Butyrivibrio fibrisolvens: one gene and its partner. The protein of the gene in region 2 interacts with the protein of the main gene of each other region in a pairwise test. Links are inferred from orthologs where the notes say so. Each region holds a gene or a part of one and is shown on either strand. Other genes may lie near its edges. The genes, in order: panC and I7804_RS13215.

The links.
Region 1: the proteins of I7804_RS13215 (region 2) and panC interact in binary tests that used the Escherichia coli proteins (3 or more experiments, as listed by UniProt). The link is inferred for Butyrivibrio fibrisolvens from one-to-one orthologs.

The regions. Positions count from the first base shown.
Region 1 is NZ_CP065800.1:1,033,781-1,049,678, reverse strand. What follows is about bases 5,092-7,887. They hold panC (pantoate--beta-alanine ligase), read right to left. Parts: upstream 7,013-7,887; coding sequence 6,170-7,012; downstream 5,092-6,169. Other genes in these bases: panB (3-methyl-2-oxobutanoate hydroxymethyltransferase), read right to left, coding at 7,056-7,887; panD (aspartate 1-decarboxylase), read right to left, coding at 5,641-6,030; I7804_RS04260 (cell wall hydrolase), read right to left, coding at 5,092-5,244. In the rest of the region: I7804_RS04285 (serine hydrolase domain-containing protein), read right to left, coding at 1-814; I7804_RS04280 (hypothetical protein), read right to left, coding at 903-1,100; I7804_RS04275 (MATE family efflux transporter), read left to right, coding at 1,307-2,656; tRNA (uridine(34)/cytosine(34)/5-carboxymethylaminomethyluridine(34)-2'-O)-methyltransferase TrmL, read left to right, coding at 2,861-3,352; I7804_RS04265 (PolC-type DNA polymerase III), read right to left, coding at 3,529-4,401; more of I7804_RS04260, read right to left, coding at 4,573-5,091; more of panB, read right to left, coding at 7,888-7,934; I7804_RS04240 (Rossmann-like and DUF2520 domain-containing protein), read right to left, coding at 7,986-8,837; I7804_RS04235 (alpha/beta hydrolase), read left to right, coding at 9,601-10,518; I7804_RS04230 (TetR/AcrR family transcriptional regulator), read left to right, coding at 10,877-11,515; I7804_RS04225 (MIP/aquaporin family protein), read left to right, coding at 11,714-12,373; I7804_RS04220 (galactose ABC transporter substrate-binding protein), read right to left, coding at 12,832-13,938; I7804_RS04215 (substrate-binding domain-containing protein), read right to left, coding at 13,895-14,917; I7804_RS04210 (histidine kinase), read right to left, coding at 14,892-15,898. UniProt on the Escherichia coli protein: Catalyzes the condensation of pantoate with beta-alanine in an ATP-dependent reaction via a pantoyl-adenylate intermediate.
Region 2 is NZ_CP065800.1:3,160,979-3,176,871, forward strand. The notes cover bases 495-3,285. They hold I7804_RS13215 (NUDIX hydrolase), read right to left. Parts: upstream 2,281-3,285; coding sequence 1,708-2,280; downstream 495-1,707. Other genes in these bases: I7804_RS13205 (DUF4256 domain-containing protein), read right to left, coding at 495-861; I7804_RS13210 (DUF3427 domain-containing protein), read right to left, coding at 959-1,558; I7804_RS13220 (DMT family transporter), read right to left, coding at 2,298-2,618; ppdK (pyruvate, phosphate dikinase), read right to left, coding at 2,861-3,285. Also shown: I7804_RS13200 (MarR family winged helix-turn-helix transcriptional regulator), read right to left, coding at 1-223; more of I7804_RS13205, read right to left, coding at 340-494; more of ppdK, read right to left, coding at 3,286-5,500; I7804_RS13230 (glycerophosphodiester phosphodiesterase family protein), read right to left, coding at 5,686-6,657; I7804_RS13235 (MFS transporter), read right to left, coding at 6,939-8,243; I7804_RS13240 (hypothetical protein), read right to left, coding at 8,502-8,771; I7804_RS13245 (ABC-F family ATP-binding cassette domain-containing protein), read right to left, coding at 8,830-10,470; I7804_RS13250 (PHP domain-containing protein), read right to left, coding at 10,632-11,477; I7804_RS13255 (Cof-type HAD-IIB family hydrolase), read left to right, coding at 11,622-12,431; I7804_RS13260 (hypothetical protein), read right to left, coding at 12,564-12,818; I7804_RS13265 (Maf family protein), read right to left, coding at 12,865-13,569; I7804_RS13270 (RNA degradosome polyphosphate kinase), read right to left, coding at 13,601-15,799.

The DNA of each region.
Region 1 (15,898 bases), 2.1 Mb from region 2 along the record:
TCACAGCTTCTTTAATATAATCTCCAAAGCTTGTTACCTCTGTGCAATGATCACCTTTACAAAATGCCAAGGCAGCGTCCTCTGACAGGCTCTCCCCGTTTTGACCATCACACAGCTTATCACCTTTCAAAAGCTCATCCATTACGAATCTTCCAACTTTAAGAAGATCCTCAGGATAGCACATAAGCCCTGCCCCGCCTATCTCGTCCCCAAAAGGGTCAGTGATAATATATGCATCTTTGGAAAAAATATATTTCGAAGGAATCTTGGTCCTAAGATAATCAAGCACTCCCATACCGGATAACTTCTTAACAAGAGCCGCAAGAGTATGTGACGATGAAGTATCATAATTAAACACCTTGCCGCTTCTATGAGAAGGCAGTGTGACAAAAAAGCTCTCGACCCAGTTAATATTTATATGGAACTTGTAGGTCGTAGACGTATGACAGGTCTCCATACGAAGCATATCCCTGATCGTCATATCAGAAAGATACGGATGGAATCCCCCTTCAGGCTTATATTCAGAGAAAAAAGTCACGATCTTATCTTCTAAAGATAACTTCCCCTCTTCTATAAGAAAGCCTATAGCAAGAGATACAAAAGACTTAGTAACAGAGAACATCCTATGCATCCTTGAAGCGCTATATGGATAAACATATTCTTCAAATATCCTGCATCCGCCCTGATCTGCCAAAAGACTGTGAATACTCCCGCTTCCGCCATTTAATAACCCTGCCTTTTGTAATCTGTCCCAGATTTTATTAATGCATTCTAAAGCGTTGAATTCATTCATAATGCCATGTTTTAACCTCATGTCGCGAGAAAAGGAAGTAACTAATGCTTCAAATTGGTGGTGCTCGCGACACCAATTTGGGTTTGAAAGTGGAACACTTTCAAACTTTTTACACTCCCAGATAATGATAGATGATATATCCAGCCAGAAGCCATGACACAAGTGCAAGAAGTGCACCGGATACTTTAATAGGCTTTGTGCTCTTAGCATTGCCCTTAGAATCTTTTGCAACGCTGTTTCTTACAAAAGCCTGCGCAAGGCCGTACATACCGATGATCAAAAGAACAATAACTTCTACGTAATACATTTCCCCATCCCCTTTTTATGCTGTTTATTTAGGATTTTTAATAACTATACCACCTCAAACACTCAATTGCACTTGCTTTTTATGCATTTTAGCAAACTTACCACTTGATCAGTGCCATGTCCGAGGAAATCTCACCAAGGTGGTAAGTTTGGCGCATTCTATATCCCACAATGTAATTGTGCTATACTTGTTTTAGGAGGATTATCATGGCTAGATCTAAAAATATCGATATGACCAAGGGACCGATCCTTAAGGAACTGGTCCTTTTTGCTTTGCCGCTACTACTTGGCAATGCTTTTCAGCAGCTTTATAACACAGTTGACAGTGTTATAGTCGGACAGTTTGTAGGTCCCGAATCACTTGCAGCAGTTACCAGTACCGCTGTTATCATCAATACACTTGTAGGACTTTTTGTAGGCTTTTCTACAGGATCTTCTGTAATAATATCCCAGTTCTTCGGAGCCCAGAAAGGTGATATGCTCAGAAAGTCAATTCATACTGCGCTATCTGCAACATTCATCATGGGTATCATCTTTATGATACTGGGCTATTTTATAACACCGCCCCTTATCGTTCTCATGAAGACCGACGTGACAGTTATAGAACCTGCCACAACCTACCTTAGGATCTACTTTTTGGGTATCCTTGGACTTATGTTCTACAACATGACTTCTGCTATACTACGTGCTATCGGAGATTCTGTAAGACCGCTCATGTTCCTGATACTTACAAGCGTCCTTAACATAATCCTGGACCTTGTATTTGTAATCAAATTTGAAATGGGAGTTGCCGGAGTTGCCTATGCCACTATCATCGCACAGTTTGTATCTGCATTCATGGGTATGTTCGTACTGATAAGGTCCAAAGAAAGCTACAGTGTATCCCTTAAAGAGATGCATATAGACACTTCTATACTTAAAAGGATATTTGCAGTAGGTCTTCCCGCAGGACTACAGATGGCTATAATCAGTTTCTCCAATATCTTCGTCCAGAGCTATATCAACAGCTTCGGAGCCGCATCAACGGCAGGCTGGGGAAGTTATGGAAGGATAGATGCTTTTGTAATGCTCCCTCTTCAGAGCATCGCCCTTGCCAATACCACATTTACCGGACAGAATGCAGGCGCCAAAAACCCTGATCGTATCAAACAAGGCATAAGAGTATCACTCCTTCTTGCAATAATCGTGACAATAATCATCTGCGCCGCAGAATACGCAGGAGCTCCGTATATCATTAGATTTTTTACCAAGGATGAAGCTGTTATGAAATACGGCATCATCTTTATAAGATGTAACTGCATGTTCGATTTCTTCTGCTGCTTCAATCAGATTCATGCAGGTGTCCTAAGAGGTATCGGAGATGCAACAGCACCCATGTTCATCATGATATTCAGCTTTGTAGTATTCAGACAGATATACCTTTTTGTGATCACAAGGCTTACACCATCCATATACCCTGTAAGCCTGTCATTCCCTGTTGGATGGATGATGTGCAGCATCCTTATGATGATATATTTCAAACTCAGTCATTGGGAAAAGAAGATTCACACCATCTGACACTATTGATGGCTAAAGCTTTTTTGTAAAAATCATCAAACTTGCAATAACCGTAATCAGTTATAATAGATAGCGAATAGTATAGTAAGCGTCTTAAGAAAAATGCACTTTGCCTGTCATCAAACGCCCTATATGCCAGCATAAGATAACTGGCATAAGGCATTTTCTAAAGTCGCTTAATATAAGAACCAAAAGGAAATTGAAATGAATATAGTATTATACGAACCGGAAATCCCCTATAACACAGGCAACATAGGAAGAACCTGCGTTGCAACCAACACAAAGCTCCATCTCATAAAGCCTCTTGGCTTCAGCCTTGACCAAAAAGAGATAAAGCGTGCTGGCCTTGACTATTGGCCAAAACTTGACTACGAAGTATATGAAAACTTCGAAGACTTTATGAAAAAAAACAATAATCCAAAAGTATGGATGGCCACAACCAAGGCTCATAAGGTCTACACTGACGTATCTTATAAAAGCGATGACTATATAATGTTCGGACCTGAAAGCAGAGGCATCCCGGAAGAAATCCTTGTCGATCATGAAAATGAATGTGTCCGTATCCCCATGTTTGAAGATACAAGATCCATCAATCTATGCAACAGTGTCGCCATCGTATTATATGAAGCATTAAGACAGAACAATTTTGAAGGACTCTCCCTTACAGGAGAACTACACAACCTTCATTGGAAGTAATTGAATTCATATTGTTAAAAAGCAGTTCTTATGATACTGAGAGTACCAAAGGAACTGCTTTTTATAATTTCTAAAATCGTTACTGTATTTAAAAGTTTTTTCACGAAACACTCAGTAAATGCGTATTTTTGATATATACATTTAAGAAATCATTCTCTGCCAATAGTTACTTCTATTCACATAAGCTTCAAAAGCTCTGCCATGATCCCGCCGCACACAAGAGCATCAGACTCAGCTCTATGAGCATCCTGCTGACTTATATTAAAATGCTGAGCCATAGTAGGCTGCTTGTGATCACAAATACCTGTTACATACTTCTTGCAAAGTGCAAGAGTATCAACAAATTTGATATTGGCATCGATCCCAAGCCTTTCAAATGTCGCAGACAAAAAACGCATATCAAAGCTTGCATTATGCGCACATATAATAGTATCGCCTGTGATAGCATCACCCAAAAACTCTACAAATTCAGGATATACCACATCTTCCTTAGGTGAACCTGCCAACATGTCATTGGTGATATTATTTACTCTCGTAGCACTAGCCGGAACCCTCTTACCAGCATTAACAAGTGACCCAAAACTCTTAACTGCCTTGCCATCTTCAAAAAGAACCGCTCCAAGCTCAATGATCCTGTCATTATATGCAGAAAAACCTGTAGTCTCAGTATCAAAAGCTATATAGCGCTTAGAAAGCTTATCCTTGATCTTCTCAACACTCTTTATCTGCATCGTACTAACACCACTTGCCATAACCGCATCTTTTCCTTTATCTGCTTTATCTTTATCTCTATCAGTCCTATTTACAGTTGTCTTCTTTACAATAGCATTTTCTCTATCTGTCTTATTAGTTGTTGTCTTTTTTATAGTTGTCTTATCTATACCAGTTTTATACGGAACTATTGCCTTTTTATCTGACCTTTTAACCAAACTGTCCGCAACATATTTTTCTCTAGCACCTTCAGTAATTTCTTCTTTATATCCTTCTTTACTTTCCGCAATCTTATCCGCAATACTTCTTTTTCCAAACATTATCTCAAGTGCATCCATATCTGCCTCTCTACTAAATTCCTAAATCTTTACTTTAATAATACCCTATCAATAATCAGTCCATCAGCTCACCAAATGATTGTACCATACTTTTTGCTCCAAGCTTAACCTCCTACCACAAGCAAAAACCCCGGCGAGTCGCTTATGATCCGCCGGGGTTGATAATCCATATTAAATTGAATAGAATGCCTGGTTATCGACTACTGTGAAGAGAGTCTTACCATAGAAAGTTTGGCTTCCATCATTCCTCTTAAAAGAAAGAACATTGGCATTGTTAAGATATGAGTACTCTCCGCTTAAAACCTTAAGACAGAGATTGATCATATCAGTACTTGTCTCCTCAGCAGTCCTACTACTTGCCCATGAATAGGTTGAGAACTGATTTTTCTGAGACAGAACGCCCTTGATAGTATTAGGATATGCAGGAGACTTAACACGGTTCATAATAACCTCTGCTACTGCTACCTGTCCGTTAAATGATCCTCTGGCCTCTCTGTATACAACATTGGCCATAAGGACTATCTCTTCCATTGTGAATTCGTAATCATATCCGATAGGGTCTCCTGCTACAAGCGCTGCCTGCGCTGCTGCAAGATCCTGCGCTGCCTGCTGTGCAGCGGCATCTTCCGGAGCCTGATCCTGAGAGGATACATCACCGGCCTGTGCTTCTGCCTGAGAATTATCACTCTCTGAAGTATTTTCTGTTACATCTGTTACGTCAGTCGTCACATCTTGTGTTTCGTTTTCCTGTGCATGAACTACAATAGGCTCAGTAAAACTAAGCACCGCTGCGGCATATGCCATAGCAGTCGCCATGAACAATACTCTTTTTAAACTCTTCATAACATCGGCTGGATCAAATAGATAAGATAATCTTCAAGAATTGAAGATCAGTATAAGTCCCAATCACGGTCTTACAATCATCAGTCCCTCCCCGGACCTGATGCTTATAAAATAAAACAGCCTAACTTCTCCTTATAAATAAAAATTATAGTTTTGTTGCGTTTATTACAACAAATGTAATAATAACAGAAAACCTATCACAAAATCAATCACATTTAGAGGATTTTATGAATTATCTATAAGGAAAAATTTTTAGGCATGTAAACTTTGGCACTTATTTTTGTAAAAATTTCTTGCAATTACATATTGTAGGCAGTTTATAAAGTATTTTAGCGATATAATTGTCAAATCTGCTATTACGAAATGTAAGAGTCAAAAAACACTTTTGACACCTTATTACATATCTTCCAGCCTGCCATGCTTTTCATATGTAGTTGTGCGAACTACCTTGTTATCTCCATCAACAAAGACTACCTGAGGATGATGCTGTTTCATCTCTTCAGGACTCATCTGAGCATATGCCATTATTATGACTTTATCACCTACGCTGACACATCTTGCTGCAGCGCCGTTAAGACATATAACGCCCGAACCTCGCTCTCCGCAGATGGCATAGGTCATAAATCTCTGACCATTATCTACATCTACGATCTGAACCTGCTCATACTCGCAGATTCCTGCCTTATCCATAAGCTCTTCATCTATGGTGATAGAACCTACATAATCAAGAGCTGCCTGAGTTACAACTGCGCGGTGGATCTTGCCTTTAAGCATTGTAAGTAACATGAAAACCTCCAAAAACTAATATCATGATAGAGAAATGAATTAACTGATCTCCTGTCTTTGTCACCATAAGTAAATGAAAAGACAGGGATCAGTTCATAACCTATAATCTATATCTGCGGATATCTAAAACTTTACATTATCAAAAAAGAAAATTATCGATAAGCCTTGTCTTGCCAATATATACAGCCATTGCAAAAAGTGTTCCTTCTTTAACTTCAGTAGCAGGCTCAAGTGTATTAAAATCTGCTGCTGATACGTAGTCGATCTTGGCAAGAGGCTCTTTTTCTATAAGAGCTCTCTGAGCATCAAGGATCTTTGCAGCATCCTTTTCGCCGTTTTCAGCCATCTCTTTACCCAACTTAACTGCTTTAGAAAGAACAAGGGCTGCCTGTCTTTCATCATCACTTAAATATGTATTACGTGATGACTTGGCAAGACCGTCATCTTCACGGATGATAGGACATCCTACGATCTCTATGCCATAAGACATATCTCTTACCATCTTTTTGATAATAGACAGCTGCTGTGCATCTTTCATTCCAAAGAAAGCCTTATCAGGAGTTGCTATATTAAATAGCTTGGATACTACTGTACATACTCCTCTAAAGTGTATAGGGCGAGTCTGGCCGCACAGGCGCTTTGGCATATCATTAAGTATCTCTACATAAGTAGCTGCATCCTCGCCATACATCTCTTCTACTGAAGGGTGAAATACAAGACTTGCACCGTGCTCTTCAAGGAGCCTGCAGTCTCTTTCAAAATCCCTTGGATATGTAGAAAGATCTTCTGTCGGGCCAAACTGTGTAGGATTGACAAAGTCAGATACGATGACTCTGTCGCACTGTGATACTGCCTTATCTACAAGGCTTGCATGTCCTTCATGAAGATATCCCATTGTAGGAACAAGTCCTATTGTGAGACCTTCTTTTCTCCAGGCTCTGACCTGGTCTCTTACTTCTTTGATTGTTTCTGCTTTGATCATATTTCCTCCAATTACCTGTATATCCTCATAGTTTACTATTAGATTATGAAATCCTCTTTATATAGCCTTCTTCACTGTACTTGGCATCAAGGCTCTGCAAGAACTCATCTGAGCAGTCACTCTTAGCATATGTCTGCTCGGGAGTAGGGAATGAGCCGTCCTGAACTGCTGCCTTGTAGTCAGCAAAGGCTTCCTTCATCTGCTGGCCGATCTCTGCAAAGTGCTTCACAAACTTAGGTGATACTCCGCTTGCCATGCCCAGCATATCCTGATATACAAGAACCTGAGCATCACAGCAGCTACTTGCGCCGATGCCGATCGTGATGATATCAAGCTTCTTGCTGATAAGTGCTGCAAGCTTAGGTGGTACACACTCAAGAGTTACTGCAAAAGCACCTGCTTCCTGAACTGCAAGAGCATCCTGAAGTACACGCTCTGCATTAACCTCGCCCTTGCCCTGAACCTTGAATCCGCCAAAAGCATTAACTGACTGAGGTGTCATTCCTATATGAGCTACAACAGGGATACCTGCATCTGTTATAGCCTTGATCTGAGGAGCCATAAGAGCGCCGCCTTCAAGCTTAACAGCACCTGCGCCCGGTGCTTCCTTCATGATCCTGCCTGCAGACTCAAGTGCCTGTGCGGGAGATATCTGATAGCTCATAAATGGCATATCTATAACTACGAATGTATTCTGACAAGCTCTGGCAACGCTTCTTCCATACACGATCATCTCATCAAGTGTTACAGGGAGAGTATCGTTATATCCCTGCATTGTCATGCCAAGGCTGTCTCCAACGAGTATCATGTCGATACCTGCTTCGTCCATAAGTCTTGCTGTCGTGTAATCGTAGCATGTAAGCTGTGCGATCTTCTTTCCTTCTTCCTTCATCTTACGAAGTGTAGCTACTGTCTGTTTCATTTCCTTTTCCCCTTTCGTCAGTCCATTGATATTACAATATGAAACCTTCTGTCATTTCATATCCTCTAACAGCTGACATATATGTGTGTATTGGTTTTCGGGATGTTTCTCTTTAGCAAGATCTGTAAGAACAAGAGATAGATTCGTGTAAACATTTCTTTCGATCTGATCTGTCAAAAGACTCAAATGCTTTTTGACAGTACTGCTGTCACCTCTCTCGACAGGACCTGAAAGTGCAGTTGCAGGGCCTTTTTGCAATATATTCTCAAGATTAGCCCTTGCAAGTGGCCCTATTGCAGCCATAGCTTCTGCATCACTAAAGCCGGCCTCGTTCAGATGTCTCTTGGACATCTCATAAAGTCCGCATACAAGATTTGAAGCGATAGAGCATGCCAGATGATAGCCAGCCTTCATGCTTTCATCCAAAAGCTTTGTCTTAAGTCCGATGTTCTCAAGAAAGTCTACCCATTCGCCTACACCTTCTCTTTTCTCAAGACAAAAAAATACACCCGTAAGTTCCTTATAAGCACTGTATTTGCTACTAAAAGGAAATAACGGATGTATTGCAAATCCTGCTGCGCCGCGGCTCTTAATCCCGGGGAACGCCTCCCCTACAGTCATGGCTCCGCTGCAATGTATTATCTGTTTACCCGATATAGAAAAAGAACTGATCTCTTCATACACAGAAGAAATCTCACCGTCCGGAACAGTTAAGAATATCGCGTCACTCTCTGCTATAAGCTCACCTTGAGTGTCGTAACATTTTGTATTTGTAAATTCTGCTGCTTCAATGGCTGATTCTTGATGCCTACTATAATAGCCGGTCACCTGAACGCCGTGCTCTGAGAAGTATTTTCCCAGATTAAAACCAACTTTACCTGCTCCTATAAATCCAATCTTCATCGCATATCTCCTTATCTAAAAACGGAGGACGCGACTTCATTCCGGACTTTCATTCTCTTGTCGGTACAGTTCCCACTAATGTGGAATACCATCCGCTGGTGCGTGTGCACCATATAGAAATGTAACACTGTAGCCTGCAAAAGTAAATAGGGATGGCGGAAGTGTGGTGGGCCGAGGGCGGGGGGCCGGGAATGCGGATGGTATTATCATAGGCCTCATGTGAAAATAACCTTCGGTTTTCTAATGTCCTGCTACGCTTCCGTGGACATGCTATACTGCAGCTTCGCACGACATAAGAAAACCGAAGAACATTTTCAAAATCGGCCTATGATAATACCATCCGCATTCCCTCATCGCTGTGCTGCCTCGCAATTTCGCTTCGCGCTTATGCTTTGCTAGTGCTCATTATATTCGCTGTTCGCAGATTCCTTATTTTGGAATACGCATAAGGATTGTTATCTGCGCATTTTTATTATTTTGATAATAATCTGATTTGTTATGTGTGATTGTCTATGAAAAAGTCTGTGCATTTTTTAGAACTATTAAAAAGCAAAAAGGACAAATAATCATAAAAACAATCATAAAATGTTGAGAAGATTAGATTTCGGAATGTTTTTTGCAAAAGAACTTCAAAATATGATTATTCGTGTGATTTGTACTTTTTGAATTCGTGATAATATTGCTTTCGTTGTAAATGAAATGAACGAATTTTAGAATACGTTTATTTTCCAAATATGATTTTAAAAAGGTAATCACACGAAAAATGGTAATAGTATTAGTAAATCTCATTGTACTTTTAACTTTATATCTTTCTCTTTGCTTTGTATTTGCAAGGTCTATGGGCATAGTAAAGTGTATTGATCCTGCTAAGGCTTATGAGAAGGAGAACCGCAGGCACTTTCTTGATGGATATAAGAGCTGGGATTGTGAAGAGTATGTTATAAGATCATTTGACGGTTATGAACTTCATTCAACATATATTCCTTCAGCTATTCCTTCCAAGAAGTTTGTGATACTGATCCATTCATCAACATATTGCAGAATAGGCGGTATCAAGTACTTCAATATCTTCAGAAAGCTTGGATATAACGGCATCCTCTTCGATCTTAGAGGTCATGGAGATAATAAGAAGTCTGCTTCTACCTGGGGAAGAAAAGAAAGTAAGGACCTTCTTAGTGTTATCGATGATACTGTAAGAAGATTTGGTGATGATATCACAATAGGTGTTCACGGAGAATGTCTTGGCGGTGTTACAGCGCTTACTGCTCTTAAGTATCATCCCAACATTTCATTTGTAATCGCTGACAGCTGCTACAACTCACTTTATTCTCTTCTATGTAAGCTTGCTCAGCAGATCGCTCACGTATCACCAAAGCTTTTCGATCCTGCTGTAGTCTTCTTCAGACTTATGTTTGGATATTCTTATAAGAAGATATTTACTAAGGACAGTCTTAAAGGCAATACAGTTCCGATCTGTTTCATTCAGGGAGACAGCGACTGTGTAGTACCTGTAGAAGATACCATGGAGCTTGAAGGTTCTACTAACGGCTATACAGAGATGCATATCTTTGAAGGAGCTGACCATACAAGAAATATACTTGCAGATTCCAGACGTTATGAAGAAATCGTGGAAGGTTTCCTATATAGGGTTAACTGCCTTGAGCTTGCAGCAACAGCTTAATAGCCTATTGCTTCCAGTATTTGCCAAGGCAGCAAAATAAGAAATCCCATTCTCGTCATAATCTGTCATTTTCTCATATTAGTAAATCTTTTACTTGCAGGACTTTTATAGTGTGTTTTTGGTGCTATAAAAGTCCTGTATTGTATTTTTTTATAGGACTTTTATGTTTTGGTAATGGAAAACTACCGCCTGGTATTTTGTGTATACAAGATATGGAACATACATTTGTGATAAAATCATTAGTAATATCAATCAAGAACATCACAAATTCAATGCTTAAATGTATTCATTTTCAAACAATGAATTGATGCTTTGAATTTCACCAATACTAAAACAATATTTAAAATATACTCAATGTATGAGGTTAACTATGAGAGACGGAAGCGCTACTGAAGAGAAGATCTTAAAACTTGCCAAGAAGATGATCATAAATGACGGCATTGCCAACCTTGATATGAAAGTCCTTGCAGAGAAAATAGGCTGCAGCAGAAGTACCCTTTACAGGCACTTCTCAAGTAAGGGCGATATCATGATAAAGCTTGTGGAAGAGTCTCTTCAGATCATAAGCAGCTCTTCACAAAACCTTCCAAAAGATATACATTTTGATAACGGATTCGAAGAGTTCTCATGGTATGTTAATGAAAGAGCCAAGGCCCTTATCAAAGAAGTCGATTCTGTAACTTTCATAAGAGATTATGACTGCCTATATACCAATGCTTATCCTCAAAGCAGTCACTTAGAAGGATTCAAGAATTTCATCAAGGGCGATTACCTATCTGATCCATGGTTTATTGCTTTTAAAAAAGGAATGGAAGATGGAAGCATCAGACATTTCGATGATCCTAAGCTTCAGGTCCTGACTATATCCAACGGCCTTTTAGGAATAGCAGAAAGAGTCGTCCCAAGAATTCCTTTCTACATACAGGAACAAGGCTACGGCGAAGAATTCATACTTAATCAAGCCAAGCTCTATCTTAATAGTATTAAGAATCGCTAATTAAACCTTAACTGAGAAAATATCCTCCAAGTTTCTGACAGGGCCTTGCACAATCAAAGCCCCAAATTTGAATTAATAATTATCCTCCTGATACAATCTAATAATTATTATCGCAATTATGTTATAATATTATCGTATCTATAGTTTTTATAGTAAAGCTAATAAAACTTCTAACTTACGTCAAGAGGAGGAGAATCCATGCTTAAAAAGTGTATCGCTGAATGTCTTGGAACCTGTGTACTTGTTGTCTTTGGATGCGGAACTGCTGCCGCCATTGGATGCGACGTATCGGGAGGGTATGTTGCAACCGCTCTTACTTTTGGTCTTGTTATTGTAGCTATGGCATATTCAATCGGTAACATATCAGGATGCCATATCAATCCCGCTGTATCTCTTGCTATGCTTATATCAGGCAAGCTTAGCGTATCAGACTTTATCTATTACATCGTATCCCAGTTTGCAGGTGGTATTATCGGTGCCCTTATCCTTAAGATATTTGCATCATCCGGTGCAATCGATGCAGGACTAGGCTCCAATGGCCTTTATAACGGCAATGTAGGACTATCCATCCTCATCGAGATCATCCTTACATTCGTATTCGTACTCGCAATCCTCGGTGTAACATCAAGAGATGCATTCTCAAACGTTGCCGGTCTTGTAATAGGACTTACACTAACCCTGGTACACCTCCTTGGCATCTACTTCACCGGCACAAGCGTTAACCCCGCAAGAAGCCTTGGACCAGCAATCTTTGCCGGCGGTGATGCCCTCTCATCCGTATGGGTATTCATAGTAGCTCCCCTCATCGGCGCCGCCCTCGCCGCCCTCTGCTACAAATTCCTAGACACCGACAAGTAATCCCCATCAAACTTTAACTATACGCACAATCAACGCGCCATCTTCCCATTACATCATTTCACAAGGACACAATATCCTATCTTTGATGAATGATCAATGGAAAGGTGGCGCTTTATAATTAATCGGCGATAGTCCCACTTGGGAGGCGAAGTATCCGCTAAAGGCTATGCGAAGGTAAGTGGCCCTCGGACGGATAGTATATAAATAATTGGCGCGCTTTTAATTGTTTTACAAAATTTATGAGCGTGATAGATGGAGATTTTTATTCTGCATGGGGTCCGCATGTCTGAGCGTCAGCGAGTTTCGGACCCCAGAATAAAAATTTCCAGATATCATGCCATGAATTGTAAAACAATTAACAGCGCGCCAATTATTTATATACTATCCGTCCGAGGGCTACGTACCTTCGCATAGCCTTTAGCGGATACTTCGCCTCCCGAGTGGGACGTTTCCTCCACTCACCTATACAGAAAATCGTTCACATTGTCCAAAGTGATCTTGGTGTGGGGGAGCCTTATGTAGTGGCCATCTTCTATGCCCAGATCATCAAGACTACTGCCAGTTGCAAGCGCCATTGCAAGATCATACATCGCATGCGCCTGCCCTTCCTTGTCATTGTAGACAGTACCATGCATATATCCAGTCTTAACAGCTTCAAGCCCGCCTATAGTACCATCTATACCATATATAGCCGGAATCTTACTCTTAGCATCCTCCCCATACATATTAAGATAGGCATCTATAGCCCCAAGCGCCATATCATCGTTATTGGCCAGGATCAGCTCTATCTCGGTATTGGACGATATTAACTGCTCTATCTTGCTCTGAGCCTGCGTCCTGTTGAAATTGGCAATAGCAAGGCCCTGCCTGTCAAGTTGCACTCCCTTATTTATAAGAGTCTCTACGCAGTATTCACTTCTTACTATTGCATCCTGATGCCCTGCTTCACCCTGCAGCATTACGTATTGTATAGTTCCATCATTATTAGTATCTATTGTAGATTCTTGTCCCAGTATCTCATCCGCTGCAAGCTCTCCCTGCATGATCCCTGATTCTACCGCATCAGATCCTACGTAGTAGAACTTAGCTGACCTTTGAAGATCCTCTTTGGTCAGTTCCCTGTTGAAGAATATAACAGGTACATCGTACTTAAGTGCCATATCTATGATATGTTCAGGTTCCGTCCTGTCTACCAGATTGATACAGATAACATCACAACCTGTATCTATCATCTCCTGCATCTGATTGTTCTGCTCTTTCGTACTCTGACCGGCATTATAAGTCACAATAGTAACATTAGTATCTGCATAGCTGTTGAACTCATCCATAAGCTGTGTTATGAACGTATCATGAATATCATAAACAGACACACCTATACGAATTGTCTTATTATCAATACTTTTGATATTGCCGCATCCTGACAATGCTGCTGCCATAAGCGCAAGTATCATATATACAGATAACAACTTTGTTCCAATTCCGTTTTTTATTCTATTTTTTATTTTGTTTCTGATTCCTATTCTAATCTCCGATTGGGAAAAGAATCTGCTGATTCCCTTCATCATACATTGTTTCCCCCGTAACATATGCATATCCTACTGTATAGTCGCTAACCCTAAGATGCTCATCTTTTAGGACATCCGAAAGGTTACTTATCACCATATATCCCATTTCATATTCATTGATGACAACCATCCCTTTTATAATTCCCTGATCAAGGTCATTTAAGTTATCGGGAGAGCACCCTACTCCGTATAATTTCAGGTTCCCCAGCTCATTGGTAGGATAGGCATTATAATTATCTACCATCTTGACATAATCAGCTGCCGTCTCTGTGACATCATTATCAAGTGCCACAAGGATATCAGCTTTGTTACTTTTTACAAGCTCTCCAATCTCTCTTTCAGATATCTGCGTTGCTTCCACGCTGAACACTATCTGTGCTCCAGCCTCATTAGCCTTTTCCTTAAAAGAGTCCACGCGTTCCTGTACAGATACAAGTTTCAGATTACCTGCAAGTATACCTATCCTGACACCTTTTAGCTCCCCGTACTCTTCTATGATCCTTGTGGCAAGTTCTGTTCCAACTTCTACACTGTCAGCTCCGGTATATCCCATCTTACTGCTTGCAATCTCATCCTTGTTTACATTGTTGTCAATCAGTTCTATGTAGACATTCTGAGGTATATCCGTAAGTATGTCTGATGCACTACTGCCCGAACACAGCTGCACTATCACTGCATCGGCTCCGTTTTCTATCTCCTGATCTATAAGATTTTTCTCTTTTACAGGGCTACCTTCAAAGTCAGTGGTAACATAGTTGAGCCTTATTCCATTTTCTCTTGCCGCCTGCCTTAGTCCTGTCTGAAAGCTGTCCCATCTTGCGCTATTACTTTCATCTACTATTACAGATATCTGATACTTCTCAGAAGGCCCGTCTACTTTAATAACATCTACAGCACAGACCACAATGCCTATGACTATGACTGTTATGATAGCAAAGAGCCATTTGCTTTCATTAAATATATTCCGCGGATTCAACATCTCTGGCGTTTTCCTCCGAATATTCTATATATGGCATATGAATAGTAACCCTGGTACCCTCATCGGCTTCTGTATTTATCATAAGTCCGAAGTCTCTGCCAAACCTTAGCTGGAGTCTTCTGTGCACATTGATAAGACCTACTCCCGAGCCTCTTGCCCTTGTTCTTCCTTCTTCTGTGAGAAGCCCCTTAGCCTGTTCAGGACTCATACCATATCCGTTGTCTTCAACTTCTATGTAGACATTGTCACCTTTCCTATATCCCCTAACCCGGATACTACCGGGATCTTCCATCCCTTTAACTCCGTAATAGATAGCATTTTCCAAAAGAGGCTGCACTACAAGCTTAACAATACAGCAGTTCATTATATCCTGATCAATTTCATATTTTACAGAAAAAGAGTCTTTGAATCTTACCTTCTGAATATTGGTATAATTCTCTGCATGCTTGATCTCTTCACTTACTCTTATGATATTCCTTCCGTTTGAGAGGCTTATTCTGAAAAGTGATGACAGCTGGGTTATCATATAAACAGCTTCCTTGTTCCTGCCATCTTCTACCATCCATACGATAGAATCCAAAGTATTATAGAGAAAGTGAGGGTTGACCTGAGACTGAAGAGCATCCAGCTCGCTTTTTCTCTTTTCCTCCTGCTCCTTGATGATGTCCGCCATAAGAAGTGATATCTGGTTAAGGAGTTTTTGAAGCGTAGTTCCAAGGTAACGGACTTCATTGGAACCGCCTATGTATACAAGAGGGACACTCCTTTCTGTAACTTCAATATTGTGGATAGATGCCGTAAGCTTCTTGATGGGACTTGAAATCCTTGCAGATATGAGCCTGTTAAGAAGTAGTACCGCCAGCATTACCAGCAGTACTATCAGCACCATAAAAGATCTGGTACTTCTAAGTCCTACCGAAAGGTTCTTAGTAGGTATGACGCTTACAAGTTTCCAGCCGGTATAGCTTATGGTATTGACTA
Region 2 (15,893 bases):
CTTTTTGCACAAGTTCTTCTACAGATCTACTTACTGCACTTTTATCAAGTTTAAGTACTTTTGCCAATTCTTTTACACAGATGCCGGGACTACGTCCAATCTCAACTACAAGAAAGCACTGAGAAGTGGTAACAAGGCACTTACAACAATCCGTAGTATTCATATTATCAAGATTACGCTCCAGTTCTCTGGTATATTCTCGAAACACTTTTACTTTATCCATAGTCAAACCTCCTTTTGATTATAAATGATAATTACAATTGTTGCTATTGTCAACTATTATATTTAAAAATAGACCAGTACAATCTGGGTGACCCCAGTGTACTGGCCTATGTCTAATTATATAAGCGTATAACCTCTGAACCCGCGCACGGAATAGTACGAATCCGCCCCGTTATGGAATGTGAAAACCCTTCCGTAACGTCGTTCGCAGAACAATGCACCGCCCTTGTCGCGAATATCATCCGGCGTAGTGATCCAACTTGACGTTTTCAAATCAAATTCCCCGAGACTTTGCAGTCGGCGATAGAGTTCCTCCGTCATGATCAAAACGCCGATTTCTTTTGCTTTCCATTCGGCGCTGCCTGACGGCGGGTTTTTAGTACGCCCCTGTAATGCCTTTTCGTCATAGCACAGGCTTCTGCGCCCAGAAGGAGACTCCTTTGCGCAGTCGCAGAAAATTAGCTTTCCCGTCTTTTCGTCATAGCCGATGGTATCCGGTTCTCCGCCGCTCTCCTCCATCCTTCTCAAAACGTCCATGGAGCCCGGATGCTCAAGCAAACGTTTCTCCACGTCAAGCCAACTCAGTCCCATATGAAGATTCTTATTATCCTGAAACCTCGCTTTTAATATTTCTAACATGTTTTCCCCTCCAATCCCTCGATTTAACATGCTTCAAGCAAGCGACAATTCAATTCATACAATGCTGTTTTGTGAGGTTCCTATAGCTCCTGTTAGACTACTGCGCGATCCCAAAATCATACCTCAAATAATCCGGCAGCTCAGTCTTCATCGGTATATCATACAGATACGTCACATTATTTTTCCCGGTCTTAGAGTCAAGCTTCTCCTGCTTCCTCTCATTGGAGAACTGACCCTCACCAGCGTATATAAAGGGCTGCGTAATCCCATGCTCATCCTTGGTCTTACGTATAAACAGGTGCACATACTTACATAGCCTAAGTGCCTGCAGATCCCTACTAGATATGTTGTTCTCGCATTCCCATTGAAACATATCCGGTGCCAGGAACTTATCCTTGTATGCAAGTCGCTCTTCTATTGAAGCTTCTTTCTTAAGAGAAGCAAACACAATAGCCTCATCTCCGTAGAAATATGTACCCTTCTGATTGTGGTCAGGATCCTTGAGCATCTTGAGCTGAACCTGATCCATACGATAGCTATGCCATAGCAAGAACTTCTCCGAATTCTTATAAGTGATCTCATATTGCGTTAGTCCATAGGATACCAGATCGCTTATATATTCACGGAGCTGATCATCCATGCTTGCATTCAATGAGTATACGTCATCCTTTAATGCAAGACCTCCCTTTTTAAGCATAAAGCGAAGGGTATGAGCTATCTGATCCTCCGTGCATCCGGGCACTGCTAGCACTATAGTTAACAATTCGTAGTATTATTCTCACCACGCCAAAAGCGCCACATTCCAGTTGCTATCACCTGAAATGTGGCAACATTTCAAACTGTAGTCTACATTTCTCTTTCATCTGCTTTAACGTATTTACAAACTATCTCCAGTCCGCCCATAGGAACACAGAACTTCTCATCCCTTGGTGGCTGGCATGCCTGATATACTTCCTCTAGGTCGAACCACTCTACACTGTCCAGCTCTTCCTTTTGGATGGTAAGGTTATCAATTCCTACCTCCTCGTCATAGACATAGACGAATGCGATTTCATTATCCTTAAAAGGCTTGCCATGGAATTCCTTTTCATACTGAATTGGAAATGTTCCTGCGAAATGCAAATCATCTGGACTTGCCTGAATACCAAGCTCCTCCGACAATTCTCTAATAGCAGATTCTAATGGTTCATCACCAGCCTGAATATGCCCAGCTGATGAAGTATCATATCTGCCTGGAAAAGAATCCTTATTCATAGCTCGCTTCTGTAAAAGAACCTCTGTCTTATCACCATTTTTACGAACCACCCATATGTGAGCTGTTCTATGCCTGATGCCTTCAGCGTGCGCCTTTGATCTGGTCACTGTCTCGCCCGTAGGCTGCCCATTTTCATCTACGATGTCAAAAATCTCTTCTGCCATGTTGCTCCCTTTTATCCTCATTCTTTTGCAAGAATCTTAAGTCCTGCAATTCCAACTACAATAAGAATAACACATATTACCTGTGGAACCGATAGCTTTTCATGAAAAAGAAATACACCAAGCAGCGTCGTTCCAAGTATTCCCATTCCAGTCCACATAGCATAGGCAGTACCTAAAGGCAACTGTCTAAGTGCAATTGCTAAAAACACTGCACTTGCTATGTAGCCCACTCCGGTAACAATCGATGGAACTAGTACCGTAAATCCGTTAGACATTTTCATTGCCACAGCCCATGTGATTTCCAACGCTCCGGCAATCAATAGATAAATCCACTTCATATAAAGAACCTCCAAATATTAAAATACGCCATTCCTCTACCTGCTAAGACCTAACGATAAAGGAATGACGTGAATCCCACTACTCGGTAGCAATGGGCGTCTGTTTGTTTTATTGTCTTTTGGTGCGAAAACATAGAAGTCACCACTAACTCTCTCAACTAATACAATAGGGAGCCCTTTCGGGCTCCCTACCAACTGTTTTATCTCCACCATAAGCGCAGATAAAACAACAACTTTTTAGATTAGTTCTGCTCAGCGATAGCTGCCTGTGCTGCTGCAAGTCTTGCGATCGGCACACGGAAAGGTGAGCAAGATACATAGTTAAGACCGATCTTGTGGCAGAACTCAACTGATGAAGGATCTCCACCGTGCTCACCACAGATACCAACGTGAAGGTTAGGATTAACAGGCTTACCAAGCTTGATAGCTGTCTCCATGAGCTTACCAACACCTGTCTGGTCAAGCTTAGCAAATGGATCGTTCTCGAAGATCTTTGTATCATAGTAAGCGTTAAGGAACTTACCAGCATCATCACGAGAGAAACCATATGTCATCTGTGTAAGGTCGTTAGTACCGAAGCAGAAGAAATCAGCTTCCTTAGCGATCTCATCAGCTGTAAGAGCAGCTCTTGGGATCTCGATCATAGTACCAACTTCGTACTTAAGGTCAGCACCAGCAGCCTTGATCTCAGCATCAGCTGTCTCAACAACTACCTGCTTAACGAACTTAAGCTCTTTAACATCACATACAAGAGGAATCATGATTTCAGGAACAACTTTCCAGTCAGCATGCTTCTTCTGTACGTTGAGAGCTGCACGGATAACAGCCTTTGTCTGCATCTTAGCAATTTCAGGATATGTAACTGCAAGACGGCATCCTCTGTGACCCATCATAGGGTTGAACTCGTGAAGAGAATTGATCATAGCTTTGATCTCTTCTACGCTCTTGTTCTTAGCATCAGCAAGCTTCTTGATATCAGCTTCTTCTGTAGGAACGAACTCGTGAAGCGGAGGATCAAGGAATCTGATAGTAACCGGGTTACCTTCAAGTGCCTCGAAGAGTCCTTCGAAGTCGTTCTGCTGGTAAGGAAGGATCTTCTCAAGAGCAGCTTCTCTCTCTTCTACTGTATCTGAGCAGATCATCTCACGGAAAGCTGCGATTCTGTCAGCTTCGAAGAACATGTGCTCTGTACGGCAAAGACCGATACCTTCTGCACCAAGCTCTCTAGCCTTCTTAGCGTCAGCAGGTGTATCAGCGTTTGTTCTAACCTTAAGCTTTCTATACTTGTCAGCCCAAGCCATGATACGGCCGAACTCACCAGCGATAGTAGCATCAACTGTAGGGATAATACCCTGGTAGATGTTACCTGTTGTACCATCGATAGAGATTGTATCACCTTCGTGGAACTCTACGCCACCAAGTGTGAACTTCTTGTTCTCTTCGTCCATGTTGATGTCGCCGCAACCGGATACGCAGCACTCACCCATACCACGAGCAACAACTGCTGCGTGAGATGTCATACCACCACGAACTGTGAGGATACCCTGAGCAGCCTTCATACCTGTGATATCTTCAGGAGATGTCTCAAGACGTACAAGAACTACCTTCTCGCCTCTTGCAGCCCAAGCTTCTGCATCGTCAGCTGTGAATACAACCTTACCAGCAGCAGCTCCAGGTGAAGCGCCAAGACCCTTTCCAAGTGGTGTTGCAGCCTTAAGAGCAGCAGCATCAAACTGAGGGTGAAGGAGTGTATCAAGGTTACGAGGCTCGATCATAGCAACAGCCTCTGCCTCTGTCTTGTGTCCCTCATCAACGAGGTCGCAAGCGATCTTAAGAGCAGCCTGAGCTGTTCTCTTACCATTACGGCACTGAAGCATGTAGAGCTTCTTGTTCTCTACTGTGAACTCCATGTCCTGCATGTCGTGGTAGTGATTCTCAAGAGTCTCACAAACCTTAAGGAAGTCAGCGTATGCTTCAGGGAACTCTTTCTCCATCTGTGCGATTGGCATAGGAGTACGAACACCTGCAACAACGTCTTCACCCTGTGCATTGATGAGGAACTCACCCATAAGCTTGTTCTCACCTGTAGCAGGATCACGTGTGAATGCAACACCTGTACCGGACTGGTTGTTAAGGTTACCGAATACCATAGGCATTACGTTAACAGCTGTTCCCCATGAATAAGGGATGTCGTTGTCACGACGATATACGTTAGCACGAGGGTTATCCCATGAACGGAATACAGCCTCGATAGCAAGCTTTAACTGCTCAACAGGATCTGAAGGGAAATCTGTACCGAGCTGGTTCTTGTACTCTGCCTTGAACTGCTCAGCAAGTTCTTTAAGATCAGCAGCTGTAAGGTCTACGTCATACTTAACGCCCTTCTCTTCTTTCATCTTGTCGATGAGCTGCTCAAAATACTTCTTACCAACTTCCATAACTACGTCAGAGAACATCTGGATGAAACGTCTGTAAGAGTCATATACGAAACGCTCGAATGCAGGATCAGGATTGCCCTTGATCATTGCTGCAACAACTTCGTCATTAAGACCAAGGTTGAGGATTGTATCCATCATACCAGGCATAGATGCACGAGCACCTGAACGAACAGAAACAAGAAGAGGATTCTCAAGGTCTCCGAACTTCTTTCCGTTCTCTTTTTCCATCCAAGCAACACCTTCCATTGCCTGTGCCATGATTTCGTCGTTGATCTTACGACCATCCTCGTAGTACTGAGTACAAGCCTCAGTTGTGATTGTGAAACCCTGTGGAACCGGAAGTCCGATCTCAGTCATTTCAGCAAGGTTAGCGCCCTTTCCACCAAGGAGATTGCGCATGGACATGTTACCTTCTTTGAAGGTATAAACCCACTTATTAGCCATTTTCTTCCCTTTCTTTGCAGCTTTTTGTAAAACTGCAATTTCCCTATACATTTTTTATAATCATCTGCATAATTTAAGACCCTGTCCAGAAACGAATGGACGAAACAAAATACGAACTTAAATTCTCTTTTATCTCATTTAGTTCCTGAACAGAACCTTAATCATACAGACATTATCAAGAATAATTAAAGCTGCGTGTATTCACGCGTGCCCTCTTCAATAAACTGATCAGCTTTTTCTTTCATATTCTCCGCCTTCTCTTTCATGTCGGGGATAAAGCTGTCAAATATAAATATATCAAACTTGCCTCTGGCCTTGTCCAAAGCTTCCTGATCCTTGATAGTCCAGGCAGCTGCCGTATTGCGATAGAGCCTGTGAACAATACGCCTTGACATGTTTCTTTCGTGTTTGTAATTATAAGCCACAAAATCAGGTCTTGTTATGAAGTTAAGAAGAAGATTCGAAGGCACCTTCCATATCTTAGAGTGAAACTCATCCTTCTCATCCTTAAGGAACTCTTCTGCAAGCTGTCCTCTCATAACCTCCGGATGATGCTTCCTGTACCAGATAAGACCAAGCGGGTTGAAGGATTCTATACAGTAATCTCCCTTATAACTTCTAAGAAGACCGTCCGCTACAGGACATACGCCTGTATCAAAGGCTTCTATCTTGAGCTCAATGATAAGCGGAACCTTCCCATCGACCATCTTAAGAAAATCCTCAAATTTAGGAATCTTCTCATCAGAATCAAGCAGGTGAAAATGCTGTAATTCTTCGTAAGAATAGTCACCGACCTTACCTCTTACGCCAAGACTGCCATCAAGATTATGTATTGGATAATGTGATTCAAATCCCTTATCATATCTTGCTACCCTGGCCAGAGTAAAATCATGGAAGATCACCGGTATACCATCTCTTGTGAGCTGAACATCACACTCAATGCCATATCCGGCTTCTACAGCCTTTTTAAAAGCGGCCATTGAGTTCTCCGGCGCATTGGAATTGTTATCATGAAGTCCTCGATGAGCATATAACTTGCCAACGAAAGGCTTTTTTGAAGGTTTTTTGATTATTCTCGGCATAACAGCAGCCAGATAAAGTCCCCCCAAGGCAGCCGGTATAGATGCTAATGTCAGCAGTATTTTCTTAGAACCCATATTACAATTTACCAACCTCTTCAGAATTTGTGAAAAAACTCACAAACACCACCATGATATTTTAATACATAGCTGTTTTTATAGCAAGAGTTTGTTTCAAAAACAATACTCAATTTTTGCTAAGTTTTTGTGAATTTTCATCATAAAAAGGTTTGGGTTTGAAAAAAGTCTTGTACAAACCCAAACCTTTAGATCAAAAAAGCCCTATTTCTTGTCTATTTCTATCATATAGGCATCGCCAGATAAGCCTTCATGATCATAACTTATAATGCCTTGGTAACTTAGGCCTGTCTTTCAGAATCGCCATGTCTTACCATAAGCATTGTAACAAAAGCCAGTGTCGAAAATATGAACGCATACGGAAAAAGTGTTCTGTATGAGACCTGTTCAAGGAGAATACCGGAAGCAATAGGTGTAAATACCTGCGCAGCCATGCTGAATGTATAGTAATATCCGGTGTACTTGCCTATATCTGATGCGCTGGACATCTGAACTACCATAGGATATGAGTTTACATTGATAGAAGCCCATCCAAATCCTATTATTACGAACATAAAAACTATAGCATTTGAATATCCCGTAGCAAAAGCTCCAGCAAGATAGCATATACTCATAAGTGCAACGCCCATAAGTATAGTCTTCTTGCGCCCTATCTTGGATGATATCCATCCTATAGGAAGATATGATATAACAGCTGCAATAGTAGCTATCATGAGACAATTGGCATATGCCCCATTCTTAAGCCCCCAGACTTCTTCTACATATCTGGAAAAAGCTGTTGTCACAGCATTATAAGCAGTAAACCACAAAAGAACTGATATCAGAAGAAAAATAAGACTTCTCTTTACTGCAGCAGGCATAGCAGCGCTACCTGCAGACTCTTCATCGGCACTTGCAGCCTTTTTGGATGCTTCATCATCAGCATCATCCATAGAAAGGCCGGCAGCTGTGACTTCTTTGGTAACCTTATCTCGTATACTATTTTCATGGATTGTTATAAATAGTATAACAACGCACACTACCATGGCTATACTTATTGCAAGTGCAAGGGGTGTATAGTTAGTCCTTGACTGATCATCAGCATCTTTAAGCAGAAGTGATATCATGGCAAGTGTATATACAGCTCCCACTGTACCCATGAGATTGATTATGGCATTGGCGCGTGAGCGAAGCGGAGGCGGTGTAAGATCAGGCATCATAGCTACAGCCGGTGATCTGTAGATTCCCATTGATACTAATAGAAGCAAAAGTATTATTATAAATATAGCAATTCTTCCCGGAACATTTGCAAAGTTAATAAGGATCTGGAAAAGAATGGTTGATGCAACTGTTCCTATAAGGATAAAAGGCATCCTTTTACCAATCTTGGTATTAGTACGGTCTGAAAGTGTTCCAAAAAGTGGAAGAAGGAAAAGTGCAAATACATTATCAAGAGCCATGATAAAGCCCGTAATACCCTCTCCAAGGCCAAATGTATATTTTAAGATCCTGGGAATTTCGTTGTCATAGAACTGCCAGAAGATGCAGATAGACATGAAGGCAAATCCAATAAGTATAGTTCTCCCATAGTTTAGCTTGAGTTTCATAAAAGACTCCCCCTGTTAGATTATTAGATATTTCTATAATTTAGAAAATGAAAATATGAAATGAAGCTATAAACCTTATTTATATAATATCACATAAAACTAAACTGTTGGGCATGACTAATATTACTAATCTGACGCGTCAATATTCACGTAAAATACGCCGCCCCTATAACCAAATACAATAGGGACGGCGTATATCTATACCAATGTTATAAATACATAAAATGTCAGCTTATATCAATTCTAATAATATGTGTATCAGATCCAGCTATAATCTCCGCCTGTAACAGCCAGAGACAAAAGTGTATCCATGCGCTCAACTTCCTCTTCTCCAGAAATAACCTCTAAGAGCTTTGCTGTCTCAACTGCTTCCGGCATCTTCTCATCAGGGCCTATCTCCATATCAGGTTCCTTACCACAATATGGGCATACAAGACTAGGTCCTACCTTAACTGATAAAAATCTGCTGGCACACTCACTACATTCATAAAAGCCTGCAACTTTAGTTCCATCCGGTACATAGTACATTTTAAACTCTCCTTTTTTACAAAAAGACCAGTGCCAAGAAGCACCGGTCTTGTAGATATCAGTCGTCCTGCTCGTCTTCTTCAGTTGTCTGATATACAGTTCTCTTACGAGCCATCTCATCGCTTTCAAGATATTCATCGTAAGTTGTAACCTTATCGATAAGTGATCCATCAGGAAGGAATTCCATGATTCTGTTGGCTGTAGTCTGTACAACCTGGTGGTCACGGCAAGCGAAGAGCTCAACGCCCTTGAACTTGATCATACCTTCGTTAAGTGCTGTGATGGACTCCATATCAAGGTGGTTAGTAGGCTCATCAAAAAGAAGGACATTAGCACCGGAGATCATCATCTTGGAAAGAAGGCATCTAACCTTCTCACCACCGGAGAGAACCTTAACCTTCTTGACACCGTCTTCACCTGCAAAGAGCATACGTCCAAGATATCCTCTTACGTATGTAGCATCCTTGATCTCAGAATACTGTGTAAGCCAGTCAGCGATTGTATAATCGTTGTCGAATTCCTTGGTATTGTCCTTAGGGAAATAAGCCTGGGATGTTGTTACGCCCCACTTATATGTACCTTCATCAGGTTCGATCTCGCCCATAAGGATCTGGAAGAGAGTTGTCTTGGCAAGCTCTGTTCCGCCTACAAATGCAACCTTGTCATCATGATGTATTACGAATGATACATCGTCGATAACCTTAACTCCGTTGATAGTCTTGGAAAGGTGCTCAACTGTAAGAACTTCGTTACCGATCTCACGATTAGGTCTAAAGTCAATATAAGGATACTTACGGCTTGAAGGTCTGATATCGTCAAGCTCGATCTTCTCAAGGGCTCTCTTTCTTGATGTAGCCTGCTTGGACTTAGACGCATTAGCAGAGAATCTTGCTATGAATTCCTTGAGCTCTTTGATCTGCTCTTCCTTCTTCTTGTTAGCTTCCTTCATCTGGCGGATCATGAGCTGTGAAGACTCATACCAGAAGTCATAGTTACCTGCATAGAGCTGGATCTTGCCATAGTCGATATCTGCGATATATGTGCAGACCTTATTAAGGAAGTAACGGTCATGGGATACAACAATGACTGTGTTCTCAAAGTTTATAAGGAACTCTTCAAGCCAAGCGATAGCATCCAGATCAAGGTGGTTGGTAGGCTCATCCAAAAGAAGGATATCAGGATTACCAAAAAGAGCTCTTGCAAGGAGAACCTTAACCTTCTGTGCACCATTAAGTTCCTTCATAAGCTTAGTATGAAGCTCAGTCTCGATTCCAAGACCATTAAGAAGGGATTCTGCATTAGCTTCTGCTTCCCATCCGTCCATTTCTGCGAACTCAGCTTCAAGCTCTGAAGCCTTGATACCATCTTCATCTGTGAAGTCTTCCTTGGCGTAGATGGCATCTTTCTCCTCCATTACCTCAAGGAGACGAGCATTACCGCCAATTACAGTGTTAAGAACCTGATTGTCATCATACTTGAACTGATCCTGTTCAAGGAATGAAAGACGCTGACCGGGTGTCATAGAGACCTCACCGTTAGTGGTCTCGATCTTGCCTGAAAGGATCTTAAGGAAGGTTGACTTACCTGCACCATTAGCTCCGATGATACCGTAGCAGTTACCCTCTGTGAACTTGATGTTAACATCTTCGAAAAGAGCCTTCTTGCCGACTCTAAGTGTTACTCCATTTGCCTGAATCATAATTTACCTCATAGATATCTAATAGATATGATATACGAACTATAAGAAGCAATAATGCGTTTTGATAGTTCTATAAAAATAATATTAAAAAATTGCACCATTTCGTATTGTACACAAAAAAGGGCACTGTGTAAAGCATAGTAAACAACTTGCCTGTTTTGTCAGTTTAAAGATTCCTTGATCTTCTCAAGTGCTGTCTCAGGTACAAAGAGCTTGCCATATCCTACTGCAAGGTCTATATCCTGCTTGTTGGCGCCATGAAAATCAGATCCTCCGCTTATAAGAAGGTCATAATCCTTCGCAATCTCCATTATCTGGCGCTCATCAGAAGCTGTATAAGTAGTATAGATCGCTTCTATACCTTTAAGTCCAGCTTCCTTCAGCTCTCCAACAAGTTTTCTAAGCCTTGCATCAGACATTCCGTAAAGGATTGGATGAGCGAGGATCGGAACGCCGCCTGCATCAAGGACCATCTTAACAGCCATATCGGGAGTGATCTTCTCTCTTGGAACAAAACACTCGCAGTTATCTCCTATATATCTGTCAAAAGCTTCCTGTCTTGATTTGATATAGCCCTTTTCAAGCATATATGCTGCATAATGAGCTCTTGTAATAACAGAATCAGGAAACGCAGCCTGAAGATCATCAAAATCCATAGGTACGCCGTGCTCAGTCAAAAGTCTGCACATCTTCCTGTTACGGGATACCCTAGAATCTACAAACTCCTGAAGTCTTCTCTGGATCTCAGGGTCATCATAATGCATGTACAGACCGACTATATGGATATCTTTTCCTTCATAATCAGTACTAAACTCAATTCCGGGGATAACTTCAAGATCGTCATATCTCCTACCCGCTTCCATAGCCTCTGCAAGACCCTTAGTAGTATCATGATCAGTAAGAGCTATAGCAGCAAGGCCTTTTTCATGAGCATAATCTATAAGCTGCGTGGGAGTATAGGTTCCGTCTGATGCAGTTGAATGTGTATGTAAATCTACAGGTCTCATAATTATATTTTCCTCATCTTTCTATAACCAATTCCGTTATTTCCGTTTTTTCATGTTCAAATCCAATTAACACGTCTATCAGTATAACACATGATTCTTTTAAAGAGATTGACTAAATCCGCATTTAAGTTCATTATGTTAACCATGAGTAAAAAAATATTTTTCTTTGACCTTGATGGTACATTATTAAACAGTAAAAAAGAGATCACATCAAAAACAATGGAGGCGCTAAAGCGTTTTACAGATGCCGGCAATCACTTTGCCATAAGTACAGGACGTGCCATAGATTCTGCCATGGATGTACAAAAGGAACTGGGGCTCTTTTTCCCGGGAACATTCCTTGTAGGTTACAATGGCGGGCAGATCTATGACTGCGATAATAAAGAGCTGGTTTACAGAGCGCAGATTCCTTTGGATCTTGTGAAAAAGTGTTTTGATCTGGCTAAAGAGCATAATATTCACATCCATACCTACAATGATGATCACATCCTGACACCGGATGACGGCGAATGCATAGACTATTATAGAAGAGTTATAAAAACTCCTTACATTGTTACAGACGATGTTACTAAAGAGCTCGAATATGGTCCGTCCAAGTGCATTGCCATAGAGCTTCATGATCATGAAAAGATGGAGAGATTCAGAGAAGAAGTCTTAAAGATAGCACCAGATAAGCTTTCTGTCATGTATTCAAATCCCTACTATCTTGAGATCTTCCCTAGTGAAGCCGGTAAGGGTTCTGCAGTAGTTCGTCTGTGCGACTATCTTGATATACCTATTGAAAACTCTTTTGCTGCAGGAGATGAACAGAATGATATCAGTATGATCAAAGCTGCAGGCACAGGCATCGCTATGCTCAATGCTACTGATATGGTCAAGGATAATGCTGATGTTATCACAGAATCAGACAATGATCATGACGGCCTTGCTCCTTTTATTGAAAAGGCTATCTGATTGTTATAAGTCTTAAAGCAAAAACCGCAGCGGAGCAATCAGCACGCTGCGGTTTATCTGTTTCATAATCTGCCGGACAGGTTATAGATCTTACCATATCCGGGTATAGGATAATCTCCCTCAAAAGAAAACTTATCCTTCTACGATGAGAAAACGACCGTCTCCTATATCGAAAACCTCAGAAGCTTCCATGATACTGTCTGCATCAAAGTCTACACCCGCGTCTTCGAAGTATTCGATAACTTCATCAACAGACTCGACTACTACAGCGCAGCAGTCCTCAAGGAAAGCTTCTGCTTCTTCACGGGAAGATGCTACATCTTCAGGAAAAAGCTGTCCCTGATTCTCAATAAAATAATCCAGTACGTCATCATCAAAATCATGCATAGTCTACTCCTTTCGGGCATCAGATCGCCCCTGATTATGCACAACATTACACTAAATTGTAATTCATAAGTGCCTGATAAAGTCTGGCGATCGGAAGTCCGACTACATTATTGTAATCTCCGTGTATACCTTTTACATACACTCCGAACATACCTTGTATTCCATAAGCGCCGGCCTTATCATAAGGCTCATCTGTTGAGATATAGCCTTCAATCTGTTCATCCGTCATAGGATATACAAAAACTAGCGTTTCTTCTGCAAAGACAAGAGAATGAACTTTGTCATCCTGCTTCCACAAAACTGTGACTCCGGTATATACTTCATGCTTATCGCCTTGAATACCGGATATCATATTACGTGCATCATCTTTATCTTTGGGTTTACCAAGTATCTTCTGCTTATATGATACAACGGTATCAGCGCCTATTACAACAGGACTTTGAATATCTCCTTCCGAAAAATTCCCAAACTTATCGGATGATTTTTTGTCAAAATTGCCATTTACAGAAAGCTCTTGCAGTATTTTATCACTTAAAAATATGATTTCATCTCGCTTCACCTTGCTGCCGGTCTCTTTTGCAAAGATTTCTGCTGCCTTCTGAAAAGAAAGTTCTTTGACTACCTCCTGGGGTATATTACTTGTTATTATTTCTTCACCTGTAGCAGGTTTTACCTCAAACGAAAGGCCTGCCTGCTGCATTAGTTCCCTTCTTCTGGGGCTTCCTGATGCTAAAACTATTTTTGTTGCCATTAAATCAACTATCTCTTTCTATTTTTTCCTGTCAGCTAAGCTTAGGACTTCTCTCGGGTGTAAAAACTCTTGAATCTCGAACATCCCCCATTGCCTGACTTGCATACTCATATGCTTCCTTACCAAATACAAGCTGTGAATTAAGGGCTTCCTTGCCTCTCTTGTCTATCTTAACATATTCACCGTCTTCATTCATTATGCTGGCTTTTAGTGTATCACGAAGCTCCACATCAAGGATATGCCATATCTTCTTTTGAAGATCAGGATCTTCTACCGGGAAGAGTATCTCTACTCTTCTTTCAAGGTTTCTTGGCATCCAGTCGGCACTTGAGCAATAATATTCAGGCTTTCCGGCGTTTTCAAAATAAAAGATGCGGCTATGCTCCAGATAATTGCCAACTATGGATCTTACTGTAATATTCTCTGATACGCCTTTGATTCCGGTACGAAGGCAACATATTCCTCTTACTATAAGGTCTATTCTAACACCTGCGCTGCTGGCTTTATAAAGGGCTGCTATTACATCCTTGTGACAGATGGAATTCATCTTGGCTATGATCCTTGCAGGTTCTCCCTTTTTTGCATTTTCAGTTTCTCTTTCGATCATGTAAAGTATACGGTCCTTGAGCCATAAAGGAGCTATCGACAGACGGTTCCAGGCAAGAGGTTCACTATATCCTGACAGCATATTAAATACCGCTGTTGCATCTTCACCATAAGAATCCTTACAGGTGAACATGCCTACGTCTGTATACTGACGGGCTGTCGAATCATTATAGTTACCTGTTGCAAGATGAACATAACGTCTTATGCCGTCATCTTCTCTTCTGACCACAAGTGTTATCTTACAGTGAGTCTTAAGTCCCACTAGTCCGTAGATAACGTGACATCCTGCCTGCTCCAGCATCTTGGCCCACACGATGTTATTTTCCTCATCAAAACGGGCCTTAAGTTCTACCAGAACTGTTACCTGTTTGCCATTGTCTGCTGCCTTGGCAAGGGCTGCGATAATAGGCGAATTGCCGCTGACACGGTAAAGTGTCTGCTTGATGGCAAGGACTTTAGGATCCTGCGCTGCATCTGATATAAACCTTACAACCGGGTCGAAGGTCTGATATGGATGATGCATCAGTATATCTTTTTTCCTGATGGAGGCAAATATATTCTCATCGCTTCTAAACTCAGGTACAGGCTGAGGTTCACGGTAGCTGTGTTCCTTGAACTTATCAAAGCCCTGTATCTTGTATATCTTCATAAGGAAGGTGAGATCGAGCGGTCCGTCTATATTATAGATCTCATTTTCTGTTACATGCATTTCTGCAACTATAAGGTCCATAAGGCGCTTGTCGATCTTCTTGTCAACTTCAAGTCTTATTGCTTCGCCCCACTGGCGCTGCTTGACCTGTTTCTCTATCTCTTTAAGAAGATCTTCTGCCTCATCCTCATCTATGGACAAGTCGGCATTTCTCTCAACTCTGAAAGTATATGCACATTCTATATTGTAATTTAGAAACAGCATATCCATATTTCTAAGGATGATCTGCTCAAGAAGAATAACTCTGTGCTCATCCTTATCGCCTATAGGAAGTTCAAGGATTCGCGGAAGGACATCCGGAACCTGAACAAGGGCAAAGTCATATGCTTTCTTGGCAGCTTTTTTGCCTTCAGAGTTCTTGCCTTCATCCATGTGACGGTATTCCTGCTTCTTGGCTTTAATCAAAGCTCCTATGTTAAGAGACTTGTTCCTTATAAGAGGAAAAGGTCTTGAGGAGTCAACTGCCATTGGGGTCAGAACAGGATATACGAACTCTCTAAAATACCTGTCTGCATACTCGCACTCTTTGTCTGTCATCTCAGTGTGACTTCTTAGGATAAAGAGTTTGTTTTCTTCAAGTAAAGGTGTCAGCATCCTGTTAAGAGTATCATACTGAAGGTCTACAAATTCATGAAGCGCTTCTGATACCCGTTCAAGCTGTTTGGTTGCAGACAAGCCTGCTATATCAGGCTTGGTATAGCCTGCGTGGATCATATCCTTTAAAGATGCTACTCTGACCATGAAAAATTCATCAAGGTTAGAAGCTGTGATCGACAGGAATTTTAATCTTTCGAATAATGGTGTATTCTTGTCTCTTGCTTCATTCAAGCACCTTTTGTTGAACTGGATCCATGAAAGTTCCCTGTTTATATAATATTTAGAGTCTTCAAAATCTATTTTGGATGAAGATGCCATATGACGGTCTCCTTTTTGATAATGAAGTATTATTTAAAAAATAAATAATAAATAATCAGTAATCTTATAGATATATATGTATTTTGGAACCTGA